3 regions of the Kitasatospora sp. NPDC058046 genome follow, and region 3 is predicted to be linked to each of the others. Evidence: riboswitches for the same ligand, from Rfam matches in the RefSeq annotation. Region 3 holds a riboswitch; each other region holds the start of a gene.
What was found. A riboswitch is a leader RNA that binds a small molecule or an ion and turns the genes downstream of it on or off. The one in region 3 is predicted to bind cyclic di-AMP.
Positions count from the first base shown of each region.

Region 1: linked by a shared signal. The riboswitch ahead of ACFVU7_RS01305 (NlpC/P60 family protein) and the one ahead of ACFVU7_RS04615 (transglycosylase family protein) in region 3 are both predicted to bind cyclic di-AMP.
Region 2: linked by a shared signal. The riboswitch ahead of ACFVU7_RS32175 (M23 family metallopeptidase) and the one ahead of ACFVU7_RS04615 (transglycosylase family protein) in region 3 are both predicted to bind cyclic di-AMP.

Region 1 covers NZ_JBHVRS010000001.1:279,811-286,092, forward strand. Annotated here, with positions in the region: gene ACFVU7_RS01295 (hypothetical protein) at 1-447, opposite strand, end outside; gene ACFVU7_RS01300 (C40 family peptidase) at 501-1,547, opposite strand; gene ACFVU7_RS01305 (NlpC/P60 family protein) at 1,775-2,890, opposite strand; cyclic di-AMP (ydaO/yuaA leader) riboswitch at 2,901-3,054, opposite strand; gene ACFVU7_RS01310 (C40 family peptidase) at 3,392-4,429, opposite strand; gene ACFVU7_RS01315 (NYN domain-containing protein) at 4,630-6,060, opposite strand; gene ACFVU7_RS01320 (hypothetical protein) at 6,199-6,282, opposite strand, start outside.
Region 2 covers NZ_JBHVRS010000019.1:197,030-203,311, forward strand. Annotated here, with positions in the region: gene ACFVU7_RS32155 (SpoIIE family protein phosphatase) at 1-188, opposite strand, end outside; gene ACFVU7_RS32160 (TetR/AcrR family transcriptional regulator) at 314-880, opposite strand; gene ACFVU7_RS32165 (alpha/beta fold hydrolase) at 940-1,821, opposite strand; gene ACFVU7_RS32170 (YiaA/YiaB family inner membrane protein) at 1,895-2,185, opposite strand; cyclic di-AMP (ydaO/yuaA leader) riboswitch at 2,381-2,539, shown strand; gene ACFVU7_RS32175 (M23 family metallopeptidase) at 2,552-3,400, shown strand; gene ACFVU7_RS32180 (hypothetical protein) at 3,494-4,369, opposite strand; gene ACFVU7_RS32185 (GNAT family N-acetyltransferase) at 4,412-4,981, shown strand; gene ACFVU7_RS32190 (sensor domain-containing protein) at 5,102-5,842, shown strand; gene ACFVU7_RS32195 (class I SAM-dependent methyltransferase) at 5,933-6,282, shown strand, end outside.
Region 3 covers NZ_JBHVRS010000002.1:132,471-138,752, forward strand. Annotated here, with positions in the region: gene ACFVU7_RS04600 (MazG family protein) at 1-1,042, shown strand, start outside; gene ACFVU7_RS04605 (SDR family NAD(P)-dependent oxidoreductase) at 1,047-1,469, opposite strand; gene ACFVU7_RS04610 (cytochrome P450) at 1,758-3,095, shown strand; cyclic di-AMP (ydaO/yuaA leader) riboswitch at 3,317-3,485, shown strand; gene ACFVU7_RS04615 (transglycosylase family protein) at 3,491-4,396, shown strand; gene eno (phosphopyruvate hydratase) at 4,751-6,037, shown strand; gene ACFVU7_RS04625 (septum formation initiator family protein) at 6,132-6,282, shown strand, end outside.

The DNA of each region.
Region 1 (6,282 bases), on a different contig from region 3:
GGCCTGGTCGGGTCCCGCGGCCGGCCCGACCACCAGGCAGTGGGCGCCCGGCGAGGACCGGAGCGGCCCGAAGTCCCACGGCGCGGGCGGCCCGGACGCGCTCTCCTCGCGCTCGACCCGCCAGCCGTCCCCGGCCCGTACCAGCCCGATCCGGCGCGGGTACACCACCGGGTGCTCGTCGTACCCGGCGATCCGCACCGCCAGGTCGGCGGCGGCGGTCACCCGCTCCCCGCCGGCGGCGCCGAGCACCAGGTTGCGGTACCCGGCCTCGGCCACCGGCAGCCCGGCCCAGGGCGGGGCCGAGCGCGCCCGCTCCGCCAGCGCGGCGGCCACCTCGGCGCGCCGGTCCACCGGCCGCGCCGCGGGCGCCGGCGGGGCGGCCGGCGGCAGCGACAGCTGGGCCAGCCCGCCGGCCGCGAGCAGCAGCGCGCCCCGCCGGGACAGCACGCGGCGGGGGCGACGTATGGCGGCGGGTCCGGCGGGGCCGGACGGCGGGGCGCTCAGAGCCGGACCACCCCGGAGACCGGCATGGCGGTGACGCTCTCGTAGCGGACCCTGGCGCCCGGGCGTGGGGCGTGCACGATCACGCCGCCGCCGGCGTACATGCCGACGTGGTGCATGTCCCGGTAGAAGATCACCAGGTCTCCCGGTCGCGCTTCGGACAAGCTGATCCGCTGCCCAGCGTACGCCTGGGCCTGCGAGGTGCGCGGCAGGGTCACTCCGGCCTGCCGCCAGCTGTAGTACATCAGACCGGAGCAGTCGAACGCGTGCGGGCCGGTGGCCCCGTAGACGTACGGGGAGCCGATCATCCGCACCGCGGCGGCCAGCGCGGCCGCCCCGCGCTCGGAGGCGGGCGGGGCGGTGCCGAGGTCCAGCCGGTCGGTGCCCCGGGTGGCGCGCTGCTCGGCGTCCCGGGCGTCCTGGACCGCCAGCCGGGCCCGCTCGACGGCGCCCAGGCCGTTCAGCAGCTTCTGCGCCCCGGCCAGCCGCTGCTGGACCTGCTGCTTGCTGTCGGCGAGCGAACGCCGGGTCCGGTCCAGCTCGGCGAGCTTGTCGGCCGCCTCGGTGCGGCGCTGGTCGAGCCGGCGCTGGCGGGTGATCAGCTCGTGCAGGGTCTCCTGCTGGCGCACGGCGGCCTGGCCCTGGGTGCGGGCGCGGGCCAGGTAGCCCTCCGGGTCGGGCGAGAGGATGAGTTGGGCGGTCTGGGTCATCCCGCCGCCGCGGTACTCGGCCCCGGCCACCATCGCCAGGTCGCCGCGCAGCCCGTTGAGCTGGTCCTGGGCGAGGGCGATCTCGCCCTGGAGGATCGTGGTCTCACCCTGGAGCCGCCGCTGGGCCTCCTGCGCGGCGTTGAACCTCTCGGACGCCTGCTCGGCCTCGTCGTACAGCTGCTCGACCTGCGTCTTGACGTCCTGACGGTCGCCCGGGTCGGGGCTGGCGGGGGCCGCCTGGGCGCTGCCTCCGGTGGCCGCGCCCAACGCGGTGGCGGCGGCCGCGGTCAGCACCAGCGCCCGGGTGAGCAGTTGGGAACGGCGGTGCACGGGCATGGCGGCAGCGGCTCCAATCCTGCGGCGCGGCCCCCGCCGCCGCACCGGGACGGGCGGCCGTCGAGCGGGAGTCCGGTGGCAGACGTTAGCGAGTCCGGGCAAGCGAGTCCAAACCCCTCCCAACCCGAATATTCACTCCCCAATCGGACATCAGATCGAGCCGCCGGAAAAGCCGCAGGCCCGGCCTCCCCTGGGGGAGACCGGGCCTGGAGACGTCCGAGCGGGGATCAGACCCGCACGATGCCGGTCAGCGGCATGTTGGTGACCGCCTCGTAGCGCACCGACGCGCCCGGCTTGGGCGCGTGCAGCACCTGGCCGTTGCCGGCGTAGATGCCGACGTGGTGGGCGTCGGTGTAGAAGATCAGCAGGTCGCCGGGCTGGGCCTTGGAGAGGTCCGTCCCGAGCCGGGTGCCGGCCGAGGCCTGCGCCTGCGAGGTGCGCGGCAGCGACACGCCGGCCTGGTTGTACGCCCAGACCATCAGACCGGAGCAGTCGAAGGAGCCCGGGCCGGTGGCGCCCCAGACGTACGGGCTGCCGATCTTGGAGGCGGCGGCGGACAGCGCGGCGGCACCGCGCGAGCTGCCGGGGGCCACGTTCACCGGAGCGGTGGTCGTGGGGGCCGAGAGGCTGCCGCGGCTGTTGTCGCGGGAGGCGCGGTCGGCCTGCTGCTGCTGGGCCTGGGCGGCGTCGGCCTTGGCCTTGGCCTCGGCGGCGGCCTTCTCCTCGGCCTGGCGCAGCGCCTGGCGGTCCTGCTCGGTCAGCGTGTTGAGCAGGTCCTGGGCCGCCTTCAGCTTGCCCTGGACCTCGTCCTTGGAGGCCTTCAGCTGCTGGGTGGTCGACTCCAGCTCGGCGAGCTTGCCCTGGGCCTCGTTGCGGTCCTGGTCGAGCTTGCGCTGCTGCTCCTGGAGCTCCTTCAGCTGACCCTTCTGGGTGCTGCCGGCCTGGTTCAGCGCGTCGGCCTGGCTGAGGAAGCTGTCCGGGCTGGAGGAGAACATCAGCTGGACGGTGGGGGATATCCCCCCGTTGCGGTACTGCTCGCCGGCGATCTCGGCGAGGCCGCCCTGGAGCTCGGTGACCTGGGCCTGCTGACGGGCCACCTGGTCCTGCAGGCCGGAGACCTGCTTCTCCAGGTCCTGCTGCTTGGCCTGGGCGGCGTTGTAGTTCTCGGTCGCGACCTCGGCCTGCTCGTTGAGCTGGTCGACCTGCCCCTTGACCTGTTCCTTGGTCGGCTGCGGGTCCGCGTGGGCACCCTGCGCGGAGAGGACGACGGCTGCGGCGGCGACGCCGGTCAGGATCGAGACCCGGGCGCGGCCGGCGGGCTTGGGACGACGATGGGACGCCACGAAGGCGGACTCCTTCTTCCTACGGCCGCCTACCGGGTGAGCTGACGGGTTCGGGCCGGAAGCATGCCCTACGACGCCTCACGGCCGTTCCACCGGCCGACCTGGCGCCGATTCACCCCGGAGGAACGTGGTTCCCCGGCTCCGCTCCGCAGCGCCCCCTACCACTGGGCTCCCCTGTCGGACAGTCGCTTCGACCTGTCCCGCTGCCTTGCGAACTCGACGGTAACCACCGCCGCCACCCTGGCTGGGCGATCGACAGTGCGGTGGTTCGGAGCATGACCCTAGTAACTGAACCGTGATCGGTTCAAATCCTTGTCAGAAAAAAGACAGAAGATTACCCAAGTTCCTTTGTGAAAATGACCGATGGTGACCATTGACGCACACAAGGCTGATCGGTTCTCACCATGTGGTCGTCGAAGGGCCGGAAACCCGAAACGCCACCCCGAACGGGGGTGGCGCTTTTCACAGGCCCCCGCGGGAGCCCCCGGGCGTGTCGGGCCGTCAGACCCGGCGGATGGTGTTGATCGACATCGCGTCGGCCTTCATCACCTTCACCACGTCGCCGGTGTGCGGCGCGTGGACCACCATGCCGTTGCCGATGTACATCCCGACGTGGTGCATGTCGGGGCCGTAGATCACCAGGTCGCCCGGCTGGGCCTGGTCCAGCGAGGGGATCCGGGTGCCGTAGTGGCCCTGCTCCTGCGAGGTGCGCGGCAGCGAGACGCCCGCCTGCCCGTACGCCCAGACCATCAGGCCCGAGCAGTCGAAGGTGGTCGACCCGGTGGCGCCCCACACGTACGGCGAGCCCTGCTTGCTCATCGCCTTGGCCAGCGCCGTGGCCGCGTAGCCGCTGGCCGGCGGCAGGCTGCCGAGGTCGACCCGGTCGCTGCCGCGCGAGGCGCGGTCGTCCTGCGCCTGCTGGGCCCGCAGCGCCGCGCGGTCGGCGGAGCTCAGCGAGTTCAGCAGGTCCTGGGCGGCCTTCAGCTTGGTGTTGACGTCCGACTTGGCCTGGTTCAGGTCCTTGGTGGTGGTGTCCAGCGAGGCGAGGACGGCGGCCGCCTCGGTCTTCTCCTGGTCCAGCCGGCGCTGCTGGTCCAGCAGCCCCTTGAGCGCCTCGGCCTGACTGGTGCTGGCCTGCTGGACGGTGGAGGCCTTGTCCAGGTAGCCGGACGGGTCCGAGGAGAGCATCAGCTGGACGGACGGGTCGATGCCGCCGCTGCGGTACTGCTCGCCCGCCACCTCGGCGAGGCCGCCCTGGAGCTGGGTCATCTGCTCCTGGCCGCGGGCCACCTGGTCCTGCAGCTGGTCGGCCTGCTTGCGCAGCTGGTCGGCCCGCTCCTTGGCGCCGTTGTACTTCTCGGCCGCCTGCTCCTGCTCCTCCTGGAGCTGGTCGATCTGCGCCTTGACGTCCGTCTTGTTCGGCTGCGGCGCGGCGTGCGCGGCCACCTGGGCGGAGAGGGCGACCGCGGTCGCAGCGGCCGCGGTGAGCACGGAGATCCGTGCGCGGCTCGGCTGCTTGGGACGGCGGTGGGAGGCCAAGGGACCGGCTCCTTCTTCCAACGGGCTCACCTGATGGGATGAGATTCCGGAAAATAGGTTTGACGCCAGACCCTAGTGAAGATCTATCCGTTTTGCCACTCCCCCGAAGGCGTGAACTCCGGTCCCCACACTGACTTCACCGGACTCGCACAATGCTCCGAAACAGGCCCTGACCAGGCATCATGCGAACCTCCCCGGGTTCAGGGCCGGGCCAGTCGGTTCAGCAGCAGCACCGACGCCACGGGGCGCGCGCCCGCCTTCCGCACGCCCTCCGCGACCTCCCGGTCGGTGGACACCACCACCACCGGACGGCCCTGCGGCTCGGCCCGCACCAGACGGCGGATCAGCTCGTCGGCCGTCTCCCCGGTCCGGCTGAACCGCACCCGGACCCCGCGCGGTGGCGCCATGATCACCGGGACGTCCAGGTCCTGCCCGTCGAACACGCAGGTGACCTCCGCCTGGGTCCGCTGGGCCAGCATCGCCAGCCCGCCCAGCAGCCGGATCCGCTGCTGCTCCAGCGGCAGCGTCGGATAACCGGTCTTGGTCACGTTGTAGCCGTCCACCACCAGGTGCACCTGGGGGATCGCCAGCAGCTGGTCCAGCAGCGCCGGATCGTCCTCGGCCAGCCCGCGCCGGGCCACGTCGTGCGGCGAGGCCGCCCCCGGCACCACCGCCTCCACCAGGTCCGCCGGGCGGATCTGGGCGACCGGCAGCGCCAGCTCCCGCTGGAGCCCCTGGGCCGACTGCAGCACGGTGTCCAGCAGCAGCCGCAGCCGCATGTCCTCGACGCTGCGCCCCTCGCGGGCCGAACGGCGGCCCTGCTCGGCCGCGTTCTCCAGCTCCAGGACCCGGTGCCGGAGCCGGCGCGCCTCGCTCTCGGCCGCGCCGCGCTCGGCCGCGGCCTGCGCCTTCAGCGCGTCCAGCTCGCCGGCCACCCGGCGGGTCTCGGCCTGCGCCCGGCGGGTGTCGCTCTCCAGCGACCGCACCCTCTTGCGCAGCGACTCGGCCTCCCTGCGGACGCCGTCGGACTCGGCCCGCTGCCGGTCCGCGTCCGCCCGCGCGGAGGCCCGCACCTCGGCCAGCTCGGCCTGCAGCTTCTCCACCAGCCGGACCGCCTCCGCGGCCGCGTCCTCGGCACCGGCCCGCTCGGCCTCCTCGCCGGCCTCGGCCACCAGCCGGCTCCAGCCCGTCGAACGCACCAGGTAGGCGGCGGCCGCGACGTCCATCGGATCGGCCGCGCTCGGGACGGTGCCCGACTCCAGCGCCTTCACCAGGTCCGGCTGCCCGAGACGCAGCCGCTCCGCTATCCGCACCCGGAAGGCCGGCTCCGCCTCCAGCGCCGCCGCCAGCGCGGTGGCCGCGTACTTGGCCCGCCGCGCCGGGGTGAACTTGACGTACTGACGCAGGCTCTGCGGGAGCTCGGCCGGCGGCACCCCGCCGAGCGCGTCCGAGGCCAGGCCGACCACCCGACGGCGCACGCCCTCGGGCAGCGGCCGGTCGAGCTTCTCGACGGCGCGCTCCGCCGCGGACCCGGAGGCGCCGTCCGCCGTCCCGGCAGCCTCGGCCGGGGCCTCGGCCGCAGCGGGCTGAAGCCCCTGGGCTGCGCCGGGCTCCTTCGCTGCGTCCACCACGTCCTCGGCTCCGATCCTGGTCCAGCGGGGCACGGCCGCGGCCGCCCCCCGTCGGCACGCTCCGTGCGTCCTGTTCTGTATTGTCCCGTGCGGCGCGGGCGGGTGCGCCGCGCACCCACCCCGCCGCCGCGGCGGGGATCAGCCCTGGTCGGCGGGGGCCTGCGTCTCCTCGGCGCCCGGACGGGCCACCAGCTCGACCTGGTCCACGGCGTTGCACCAGCG
Region 2 (6,282 bases), on a different contig from region 3:
GAGGCGGTCAGCCGGAGCATCCCGGCGGAGTCCAGCAGGTACAGCGCGGACCCCTCGCCGGTGATCCAGCTCGGGCCCTCGGCCAGGACGGTGCCGAGCAGCTCGGCCGCGCTGGTGCAGCCCAGCAGCAGCCGCACGCAGCGCATCGCACTGCGCGCGGTCGGACTGCCGGCGGGCTCCAGGGGCACTGGTCCTTGATACCCCATTTCCCCCACCGGCGAAGGCCGACCGAAGCGCCGCACCAGCACCACCGCCACCGCGGGAAGTCGGCCGGGCCGACTTCCTGTGCAGTGCCCGGTGCCGGGCCGGCCGCTTACGCGGGCCAGGCGCGGAGACCGGTGGTGAGGGTGGCGATGAGGCGGTCCTGGGTGGTGGCGAGGTCCTCGGTGAGCTGGAAGGCGCCGGCCGTGGTGAGGGAGGCGAAGCCGTGGGCGACGGAGCGCACGGTGCGGGCGGCGTGGACCGCCTCGGAGCCGTCGAGCCCGTACTCCCGCAGCACGGCGATGATCACGCCGACGAGCCGGGCGGCCGCCCGGGCCAGGTCGTCGTCGGGCTGCGGGGCCTGGGGGAGGGCGTTGTAGCGGTGCGGGTGCTCGGTGGCGTACGCGTGGTAGGCGCGCAGCACGGCGGCGACGGCGTCGTCCCCGCTGCGTCCGACGGCCGCCTCGGCCAGCCGGTCGGCGAGGTCCCCGGTGACCCGGACGGCGATCAGCCGCCGCAGTTCGGCGAGGCCGCCGCTGACGTGCTTGTACAGCGAGGGGGTGGCGACCCCGGCCCGGGCGGCGACGGAGGCCAGGGTGAGGGCCTCGGCGCCCTGCTCGTCGATGAGGGCGAGGGCGTGGTCGACGACCTGGTCGGGGGTCAGTCCTACGCGGGGCATGGGTTCGGGCTCTCCGTACGGATCAGGTCGGGCAGGGGCGGGCAGCGGGCGGGCGGGGCTCAGCCGAGCTCGGCGAGGAACGGCAGCAGGGCGTCCGCGGTGGCCGCCGGGTTGTCGGCCATCGGGTAGTGCCCGGACCCCTCGATCATCGCCTTCCGCGCGCCGAGCGCGGCGGCCTGCCGGTCGGCGACCAGCTCCGGCTTCGGGAAGTCGGGGTCCTTGCTGCCCATGACGACCAGGGCCGGGCACCGCACCGCGGCCGTCCAGCCGACCGGCGCCGAGTCGCCGTGGACGTACCCGCGGGTGGCGGTCTTCCGGCCCGGGGTGCGCAGCGCGGCGACCAGCCCGTCCACGTACGCGTCGAAGTCGGCGGGCCTGGCGCCGGGGAAGGCCATCCGGCGCAGGTAGAAGCCCCAGGCGGCCGGCCAGTGGACGAGGGCGGCGCCCATCAGGCCCATGGCGCCGCGCATCAGGGCGCCCTGCGGCGGGTTCTCGACGAAGGCGTTGAGCAGGACGATCCCGGCGACCCGCTCGGGGGCGTCCCCGGCGGCCTTGACGACGGTGGCCCCGGTGTACGAGTTCCCGGCGAGGACGGCGCGCTCGATGCCGAGGTGGTCGAGCAGGGCGAGGACGTCGCCGGCGAGGGCGGCGGGGCCGTAGTCGTCCCAGGTGATCGAGGATTCGCCGAAGCCCCGCAGGTCCATGGTGACGACCCGGTGGCCGGCGGCGACGAGCAGCGGGCGCAGGTGCCGGTACGCGGCCCGGCTGTCGAGCATGCCGGGGAGCAGGACGACCGGGGTGCCGTCGCCCTGCCGGGTGTCGTCGTAGGCGATCCGGCCGCCGGGGACGGTGAGGTACTGGGTGCTCGGGGTGATGGTGCCGTTCATGGGGTCCTCCTCGGGCCGCCGGTGCGGGGCATCGGCGTTGCTGCCGATAGCCATAAAGCTAAGGCTAATAGCCTTAGCCGTCAAGCGGTCGGGCGTCGGAGGCGTCGGAGAAGAGGGGGAGGGGTGGTCAGACCCCTTCGACCTTGAACGGGTCGTGCTCGCTGAGCAGCTTCTCCAGCCGGGCCTGGTCCACCCGGGTGACCATGTCGTTGGACTCCTGCCGGTCCCGGATCACCTTCGCCAGCGTGAACGCGGAGCTGACCGTGAAGAGGAGGCCGAGTCCGAGGAAGGCCCGGGTCCACCCGCCGACCGGCAGGTAGACGATCCCCACGGCGAGGGCGGTGCCCGACAGGGCGAAGGACAGGACGGCCTGGAGGTAGTAGGCGGCCGTGGTGCGGGTCTGCATCGGTGCGCTCATGGCGTCAGGATGCTGCGGCCCGGCCGGGCCGCACATGAGTAGGCGTACTCAGATGGGGCCGTGCATGAGGGACCGTTCGTTGACGTCCGATCACCTGCCGCGGGGCTGCTCCGAACGGATGGCTTGGAATCAGAGCCTCCTAGGATTAACGTTTGATAACGCAGCGCGGTTGTCAACGCCGTACCCAGACGGCACCGTGCGCCGTCGCCTAATCCCACCGACCGGCCTCCGGGCAGGTCAGGGAGCCGGGGAACCACGTTCCTTGGGGTGAATCGGCGGGGCTCCGGCCCGGCCGTAGGAGACCTTCCTGCTCCGAACCCGTCAGCTAACCCGGTAGGCGCGAAGGAAGGAAAGGAGCGCGCCTCCGTGGCGTCGACGCACACCCCGGCACACCCGGCCGGCTTCGCAGCCGGTACCCAGCTCCTCGACCACCCCGGTCCGGACGGCCCCGAGGCCTTCGGCCCGGAGGACTTCGCCGCGGAGGCCGAGACCAACCGCCACCGGATGCCGCGTCAGACCCGCGGAACCTCCCCGCTGCTCGGCGTCACCGCCGTCGCCGCCACCCTGGGTGCCACCGGCTTCACCTCGGCGACCCCGGCCGCCGCCCCCGCCATCGAGGCCCCGGACGAGACGGCGGTCGCCCTCTCCGCCGACCCCGGCCTCGCGCTCGCCGCCCGCATCCAGAACCAGGCCGACAGCCAGCGCACCGCCGCCGAGGAGACCGCCCGGCTCCAGGCCGCCCAGGAGGCGGAGGCCAAGGCCGCCGCCAAGGAGGCCGAGGCCAAGCGCGCCGCCGAGGAGGCCGAGCGGGCCAAGGCCGCCGCCCTCACCCTCCCGGTGACGGACTACCGGCTCTCCGCCCACTACGGCCAGAGCGCCCGCTACTGGGCCAACCTGCACACCGGCCTGGACTTCGCCGCCGACACCGGCACCCCGGTCCACGCGCTCGGCCAGGGCACCATCACCTCGGCCGGCTGGGCCGGCTCGTACGGCTACCGGATCGTCGAGACCCTGCCCGACGGCACCGAGATCTGGTACTGCCACCTCTCCGCGATCACCAAGGGCTCCGGCAAGGTCGCCGCCGGTCAGCAGATCGGCAAGGTCGGCGCGACCGGCAACGTCACCGGCCCGCACCTGCACATGGAGGTCCGCCCCGGCGGCGGCGCCCCGGTCGACCCGGAGCCCTGGCTCCAGCAGCGCGGCCTCAACCCCTGACGCACCCGCCCTGAGGCACCCGCCCGGGCGGACCCAGCGCGAAGCCCCCGGCCCGGAGCACCAGCACCGGACCGGGGGCTTCCGCGCGGCGTCTCACTCCTCGGCGGGCAGCTGCGCCAGGTACGCCTCGATCTCCTCCTGGCCCGGCTCCGGCGCCAGCTCCGGGAACTCCGTCACCAGCAGCCGCGGCAGCCCCGGCACCGTCCACCCGCCGAACAGGTCGAGCGCCGCCTCGACCGCCGCCTCCTCGAACCGCCCGAAGTCCCCGGCCAGTTCCTCCGGCATCGGCCGCCCCAGCGCGGTCAGCTCCGCCAGGTTGCGGTAGCTGCGCCGCATCAGGCCCTGCTCCAGCAGCCGCCGCGCGCCGTCCGTGGCCATGCCGACCGACAGCACCCGGCCCGGGCCCCAGCCCTGCTCGTCCGGCTCGTCCAGCCAGCCGGCCGGTGCCAGCGCCTCGTACGCGGCCAGCCGCTCCTCCTCCGGGAGCTCCCCGAAGCCGGCCAGCCAGTCCCGCACCGCCGCCGGGTCCGTGACGTCCACCCCGTACGCGTGCAGCAGCAGCGCGTACAGCCGGGGCCAGGTCACCAGGTCGGCGCGGCGCAGCAGCCCGGCCGCGACCTCGCCCTGCCACTCGGCCTCCGCGTGCAGCCGCTCCTGGCGCTTGGCGTTCAGCCGCCGGGACGCCCGCTGGTGGTCGACCAGCAGCCGGACGGCGTCGCCGTAGGCGAACGGGTCCTCCTCGGGCGCGGGTTGGACGTACAGGTGGAGCCGCTCGTACAGCAGGTGCTCCACCGCGTCGGAGGTCAGTTCGGGCCAGCCGTCGTGCATCCTGCCCTCGCCCAGCTCCAGCAGCGCCAGCACCGCGCGCAGCGGCCCCTCGGCCACCGGCGCGCGGCCCTGCTCGGCCGCCCAGGCGAGCAGGTCGGCGGCCTTGGTGCGCGGGGCGAGCCGCAGGTCTTCGTCGTTCATAGTCCGAACGGTAGCCGCCGGGCGGGGATAGGGTCGGCAGCCATGGTCCCCGTACGACTCACCGGCCCGCGCCTGGCCGTCCGCGAGTACCACCACACCGAGGAGGAGGTGGACGCGCTGCACGCGCTGTTCGGCGACCCCGAGGTCACCCGCCACCTGCCCTTCGGGCCGAGCGGCCGGGAGGACTGCGCCGACCAGATCGAGCTCTACCTGGAGGAGGCGATGGCCGAGGAGCGGGACACCTACCGGCTCGCCGTCACCAGGCTCGCCGACGCCGAGGAGCCCGGGGACGCGACGCCGATCGGGCAGGCCGCGCTCACCCTCGACGGGCACGGCGCCGCCGACCTCGGGTGCGTGCTGGCCCGCGGGTCCTGGGGCCGGGGCTACGCGGGCGAGACCGTCGGCCTGCTCCGCGACTTCGCCTTCGGCACCCTGGGCCTGCACCGGCTGACCGCCCGGACCGCCGCGGCCAACCCGGCCCCCGGCCGGGTGCTCACCCGGCTGGGCTTCCGGCCTGAGGGGCGGCCGCGGTCCGACGGGTCCGACGCGTACCTCTTCACGCTGCTCGCCGAGGAGTGGCCGGGCCCGGCCGCCCGGGTGGAGGGGGGTTAACCCCACCCCGGATCCGCCAGGCCTCCGGATCACGGTCGGGCGGCGCGTCCACCAGACTGGACGCAGTCAGCGGGACGAACGAGCGACAGACGACAGCACGAGGGGCCGGGGGCCGGGAACATGAGCAGCAGCCGCAGCGTGGAGGACCGGGAGTGGGACGTTCTGGGCGGTCGCGGTGACGACCCGCGCCCCGTCCGGGCCCGGCGGACCGAGCGGCGTCCGGCCCTGTGGCGGGCCCCGTTCTCGGCGTACTACTACCGCGAGGTCGGCTACGCGCTCACCGGTCTGCCGGTGGCGATCCTCGGCTTCGCCGTCGCGGTCACGATGTTCTGCTTCGGCCTCGCCACCTTCGTCACCGCGCTCGGCCTGCCCGTGCTGGGCGCCCTGACCGCCACGGCCCGCGGCTTCGGCCGGCTGGAGCGGGCCCGGGTGCGCGGCATGCTGGCCCTGGACGTCCCCGGCCCGGAGCCGGTGCGCCGGGTCCGCCAGGGCAGCTGGGGCGCGGTCACCGCGCGGCTGGCGGACGGGGCCGGCTGGAAGGCCGTGCTGTACCAGGTGCTGATGCTCCCCTGGGCGGTGTTCAGCTTCGCGGTGACGCTGGTGTTCCTGCTGCTCGGCTGGGCGGCGGCGCTCTACCCGCTGTACCACTGGGTCTTCCCGACCTACACCTCCTGGCACGGGTACCGGGTGTTCGACTTCTACGACAGCCACGACATCCGGCACGTGTACGACATCGAGGCGCCCTGGCAGATCGCCGGGCTCTCGCTCCTCGGGGTGCTGCTGGTCCTCCTCACCACCCAGCTGGTCCGCGGCCTGACCAACGTCAACCGGGCCGCCGCCCAGGGCCTGCTCGGCCGCTGACCGCCCGGCTCCACCCAGGCCCGACGGCCCCGCCCGCGTCCCGGACCCCTCCCGGATGCGGGCGGGGCCGCTCCGTGTTCGGATGGCCGGGTGTCCGCCGGCCCTCACCCCGCCCTCCCGGACGTGCTGGTCACCTCCCGTCCGCTGGACGAGTACTGCGCCCTGTTCGGCCTCACCCGGGCCCGGCTCGCCGCCCCGCCCGGGCCGCTGCTGGACTGCCCCGGGGGCGCGGCCGGCCTGGCCGCCGAGGCGCGCGAGCTGGGCTGCCGGGTGGTCGCCGTCGACCCGGCGTACGCGCTGCCGCCGCCGGTGGTCGCCGACCTCGCCCTGGCCGCCCGGGCGGCGATGGCCGCCTCGATGACCGCCCGCCCGTGGCTCCACCCCTCGCCCCGCCCGTACCGGCCCGAGCGGTACCTGCGCAGCTGGGACCGGGCCCGCCG
Region 3 (6,282 bases):
GACGACGAATGCTGTGCCGACGGAGACTCCGGGCGCGAAGTTGATCCTGCTGACCACCACCCACCGGGTGGCTCCCGGCCTGCTGGCGTGGCCGGCGTGGGAGGCGTTGCGGTCGGCGGGGCGGGTGCTGGTGGGGGACGAGGGGCATCCGCAGGTGGCGGCGGTGCGGCAGGCCGGGGTGGTCGTGGAGGCGGTGCCGGCCGGGTCGGCGCCCGCGTTGGCGCGGCTGCTGACGGGGCAGCCCGCGGGGGCCGGGCCGACGGTGTGGCTGGGCAGCCCGGACGGGGACCCGGGGCTGACCGACGCGCTGGCGCGGCTGGCGGTGGAGCACGCCGGCGAGGTGCCGGAGATCGAGGTGCTGCCCGGCTCGTACGACCTGCCGGGGTCGCGGCTGCTGGACCTGGTGACGGTGATGGACCGGCTGCGCTCCCCGGGCGGTTGCCCCTGGGACGCCGAGCAGACGCACGAGAGTCTGGTGAAGTACCTGGTCGAGGAGGCGTACGAGCTGGTCGAGGCGATCGAGGCGGGGGACCGGGAGACGCTGCGCGAGGAGCTGGGCGACGTCCTGTTCCAGGTGTTCTTCCACTCCCGGATCGCCGAGGACCACCCGACGGAGCCGTTCACCGTCGACGACGTGGCCGGGGACATCATCGAGAAGCTGATGTACCGGCACCCGCACGTGTTCGGGAACGTCGAGGTCGAGGGCGCCACCGAGGCGGAGGCGAACTGGGAGCAGCTGAAGGCGGCCGAGAAGGCGGACCGCGAGTCGGTGCTGGACGGCGTGCCGGCCGGGCTGCCCTCGCTGGCGTACGCGGCGAAGCTGGTGTCGCGGGTGCGCCGGGCGGGTTTCACGGGGGTGCCGGACGAGGCGTACGGGCTGCCGGCCGAGCTGACGGCCGATTCGGCGGGCCGGCTGCTGCTCGCGGTGGTGCAGCGGGCGCACGACGCGGGGGTGGACGTGGACGCCGCGCTGCGGTCGGCCGCGCGCGGTTACCGGGACGCGGTGCGCGCGGCCGAGGGCCTCGGTCCGGTCGGGGAGTAGGCGCTCAGGCCGCCGTGGCGGTGCGCTCGGGGCGCCGCTGCGGCGGGACGAGTTCGCCGATGGCCTCGCCGACGAGGAGGACGAGTTCGGCGAGCCGCTCCAGGTCGAGGTGGTCGGGCAGGTCCGCCAGCGAGATGATCCGCTCGCCGTCGGGGCCGGCCACGGCGAACAGGTCGATCGGCCCGAGGTGCTTCTCGGCGGTGTCCACGAGGGCGGCGACGTCGCTGGGGCGGCGGATGTCGCCGCAGACGCCGACGACGGGGCAGCCCGGCCGGTCGAGTTCGGCGGCGAGGTCCTCGGCGATGCCGGCGTACTGGTCGGCGATGAGCATTCCGGCGGTGCCGGCGGCGGCGAACCGGCGGGCGAGGCCCGCGCCCGACCCGCCGTCGAGGACCGCGATGACGACGACTGACCCGCTGACCCGCATGGTCTGCTCCTCCCTGTGGGCGACACCGCACCGGCGCCCACGCGTACTGCGGAGGATCGTAGGCACGTCCTGACCCTCCGCAACAGGGATTACCCCTCAGGTGACCAGGCTCACGCCCGCCCCGCGGCCAAGAGTCGGCCAAGAGCTGTCCACGGACCGGCCACGGACCGGCCATGGAGTGTTGGCGCGCCCGACGCGTCCGGTCGCGGAAGCGCGGCGGAGGAGTGGCGGGGAAGCGGCGCCCCGCCGGAGGGAGGGCGGGCCCGTCGCACCGGATACGGTCGGTCCATGCCAGCTCAGCCCGTCCCCGCCCGGCCCGCCGCCCCGTCGTCCGACGCCCCCGCCCCGCAGCTGTTCACCTGGGAGTTCGCCGCCGACCCGTACCCCGCCTACGCCTGGTTGCGCGAGCACTCCCCGGTGCACCGCACCACCCTGCCGAGCGGGGTGGAGGCCTGGCTGGTGACCAGGTACGCGGACGCCCGGCAGGCGCTCGCGGACAGCCGGCTGTCGAAGAACCCGGCGCACCACAGCGGGCAGGCGCACCGCACCGGCCGGGTGGGCATCCCGGGCGAGCGGCAGGCGGACCTGATGACCCACCTGCTGAACATCGACCCGCCGGACCACACCCGGTTGCGCCGGCTGGTGTCGAAGGCGTTCACCCCGCGCCGGGTGGCCGAGTTCGAGCCGCGGGTGCAGCAGCTCACCGACCGGCTGATCGACGGCTTCGCGCAGCGCGGTTCGGCGGACCTGATCCACGAGTTCGCCTTCCCGCTCCCCATCTACGCGATCTGCGACATGCTCGGGGTGCCGGCCGAGGACCAGGACGACTTCCGCGACTGGGCAGGGATGATGATCCGCCACGGCGGGGGCCAACGCGGCGGCGTGGGGCGGGCGGTGAAGCGGATGCGGGCGTACCTGCTGGAGCTGATCCACCGCAAGCGGGCGGACCTCGGGGACGACCTGATCTCGGGCCTGATCCGGGCCGGCGACCACGGTGAGCACCTGACCGAGAACGAGGCCGCGGCGATGGCCTTCATCCTCCTGTTCGCGGGTTTCGAGACCACCGTGAACCTGATCGGCAACGGCACCTACGCGCTGCTGCGCAATCCGGAGCAGCGCCGGCTGCTGCAGGAGTCGGTGGTGCGCGGGGAGAGCGCGCTGCTGGAGACCGGGATCGAGGAACTCCTGCGCTACGACGGGCCGGTGGAGCTGGCGACCTGGCGGTTCGCGACCCGTCCGCTGACCATCGGCGGGGTGGACATCCCGGTCGGCGACCCGGTGCTGGTGGTGCTGGCCGCGGCGGACCGCGACCCGGCCCGGTTCGCGGCGGAGAACACCCTGGACCTGGCCCGGAAGGACAACCCCCACCTGGGCTTCGGGCACGGCATCCACTACTGCATCGGCGCTCCGCTGGCGCGGCTCGAAGGGCGTGCCGCGCTGGCCACGCTGCTTTCCCGGCTGCCCGATCTGCGGCTCGCGGAAAGCCCGGAGAATCTGCGCTGGCGGGGTGGTCTGATCATGCGTGGCCTGCGCGAACTCCCGGTGGAATTCAGTCCGGAGAGCCGTTCCCCGCACGCCCCTCCGCACCTCGTTCCGGATGCCTCTTCGACGCCTCCGACCTGCTGAGATCGCGCTGACGGGACGTCGCCGATCGCCCGCCGACGGGGGTGTGAACACCCATCAATCCGGACATAACGCCGCTGTTGGTAGGCGATCGGACACGGGCCGTAATTGTTGTGTGATATCGGTGATATGAGCTTGTGATTGGTCTGATGATCTGTCTACTCTCCCTGGAGTTCGCAGCTGCGGACCTCGTACGCGGAACGCCGAATCCTGCCCGCCGCGTCACGGGAAACCGACCAGAACCCTGGGCAGGGGCGGGGGAACCAGGTTTGTTGCCGTCTCCCCACGGCTTGGGGTGAAGCCGCCCGAGCGGAATCGTTTCCGCGTACGGCGGCCGGGCCACCTCCCGGTCCGAACCCGACAGCTCACCTCGCAGGCGTACGGAGAGGGACCTCTTCATGCTGTTCGTTGGAACTGGCCGTCACCGTCGTCGCACCCAGGCCGAGAAGGCCATCGCCGTCGCCGGTGTGGCCGGCGTCGGACTCGCGATGCCGCTCCTCACCGCCACCGGCGCCTCCGCCGCCCCGGCCTCCACCTGGGACTCCGTCGCCCAGTGCGAGAGCGGCGGCAACTGGAGCATCAACACCGGCAACGGCTTCTACGGCGGCCTCCAGTTCACGTCCAGCACCTGGAAGGCGTACGGCGGCACCGCCTACGCGGCGCAGGCCAACCAGGCCAGCAAGGCCCAGCAGATCTCGGTCGCCGAGAAGGTGCTGGCCTCGCAGGGTCCGGGCGCCTGGCCGGTCTGCTCCCAGAAGGCCGGTCTGACCAAGGGCGGTGCCCCGGCCTCGGTCGACACCTCCTCGGACGCCAAGCCGCAGTCCGCCCCCAAGCAGCAGGCCCCGAAGCCCGCCGCCAAGCCCGCCGAGAAGCCGGTCGCGCAGAAGCCCGCCGCCCAGAAGCCGGCCCAGAAGCCCGCCGCGCAGCCGGTCCAGCAGGTCGCCCCGCAGCAGCAGGCGCAGCCGCAGACCCCGGGCTTCTCCGGCAAGGCCGGCTGGGACGCCGACGCCAAGGTGTACTGGTACCAGAACAACGGCGGCTGGTACTGGACCAGCCACCAGAGCGTCTACCAGCAGTACGCCGGCCAGGCCGCCGCCCAGCCGCAGTACGCCCCGCGCGCCGCGCAGCAGGCCCCGCAGGCCGCCGGCCACGACTACACCGTCCGTGCCGGTGACACCCTGTCGACCATCGCCGCCGCCCAGGGCGTGTCCGGCGGCTGGAGCGCGCTGTACGAGCAGAACCACTCCACCGTCGGCGGCGACCCGAACCTGATCATGCCCGGCCAGGTGCTGCACCTCGGCTGAGCCGCCCCGCCCGACGCCGGGACCGCCCGCGGCCGGCAGCACCCCGAGACCGGGGTGCCCGCCGGGGCGCCCGCCGCCGCGCCGGAGCGCTCGGCGTCGACGCCGCTCCACCCCGCCGTCCGAAGGGGGCCGGTCCTACCGGTCCCCTTCGTCCGCATTCGCCCGCTCCGGTGGGACAAGCTGGGACAAGCAGGTGAACTACCGGTGGGTAGCAGGGCCACACGGTGAGACGGGACCGAGGCCGACGCGGCCACGGCAGCCCGGGCGGTTAGGCTCTGGTCGTAACGACTCCGCAATCGTCCTGCTGGCAGCACCACCGTCAGACCGGACCCTGCTCTCGCAAGGAGATGCCTCGTGCCGTCCATCGATGTCGTCGTAGCCCGTGAGATCCTCGACTCCCGCGGCAACCCCACGGTCGAGGTCGAGGTCGGCCTCGACGACGGCAGCACGGGTCGTGCCGCTGTCCCGTCGGGTGCCTCCACCGGTGCCTTCGAGGCGCTGGAGCTGCGCGACGGCGACAAGAACCGCTACTTCGGCAAGGGCGTCGAGAAGGCCGTCCTGGCCGTCATCGAGCAGATCGGCCCGGAGCTGGTCGGCTACGACGCCACCGAGCAGCGCCTGATCGACCAGGCCATGCTGGACCTGGACGCCACCCCGGACAAGTCCTCGCTCGGCGCCAACGCCATCCTGGGCGTCTCGCTGGCCGTCGCGCACGCCGCCTCCGAGGCCAGCGACCTGCCGCTGTTCCGCTACCTGGGCGGCCCGAACGCGCACGTCCTGCCGGTCCCGATGATGAACATCCTCAACGGCGGGTCGCACGCGGACTCCAACGTCGACATCCAGGAGTTCATGATCGCCCCGATCGGCGCGGAGTCCTTCTCCGAGGCCGTCCGCTGGGGCGTCGAGGTCTACCACACGCTCAAGGGCGTGCTGAAGGAGCGCGGCCTGTCCACCGGTCTGGGCGACGAGGGCGGCTTCGCCCCGAACCTGGACTCCAACCGCGAGGCCCTGGACCTCATCGTCGAGGCCATCGAGAAGGCCGGCTACGTGCCCGGCCGTGACGTCGCGCTGGCCCTGGACGTCGCCTCCTCCGAGTTCTACGAGGACGGCGCCTACCGGTTCGAGGGCAAGGACCTCACCGCCGCCGAGCTCATCGAGTACTACGCCGAGCTGGTCGCCGCCTACCCGCTGGTCTCCATCGAGGACCCGCTGGACGAGTCGGACTGGGCCGGCTGGAAGGCCATGACCGACAAGCTGGGCGACAAGGTCCAGCTGGTCGGCGACGACCTGTTCGTCACCAACCCGGCCCGTCTGGCCCGCGGCATCGAGACCGGCACCGCCAACGCGCTGCTGGTGAAGGTGAACCAGATCGGTTCGCTGACCGAGACCCTGGACGCCGTCGAGCTGGCCCAGCGCAACGGCTACCGCTGCATGATGTCGCACCGCTCCGGCGAGACCGAGGACGTCACCATCGCCGACCTGGCCGTCGCCACCAACTGCGGCCAGATCAAGACCGGTGCCCCGGCCCGCTCCGAGCGCGTCGCCAAGTACAACCAGCTGCTGCGCATCGAGGAGATCCTCGACGACGCCGCCGAGTACGCCGGCCGCGGCGCCTTCCCGCGCTTCCGCCACGAGGGCTGAGCGCTCCCGGTAGCGCACGCCTGACCGGTGCCCCGCCGTTCACCCCGTAGGGTGGACGGCGGGGCACCGTCGCGACCAGGAGGGGATACGGGAGATGGCTGGCTGGAGGATCCCGGGCTTGGCGGCCCGGCCCCGGTTCACGAGCCGGGCGACCGTCCTCGTCCTGGTGCTCTGCTCGCTGGTGGCGATCCTCGCCTACCCGACGCGGCAGTTCATCTCCCAGCGCGCCGAGATCTCCGCCCAGC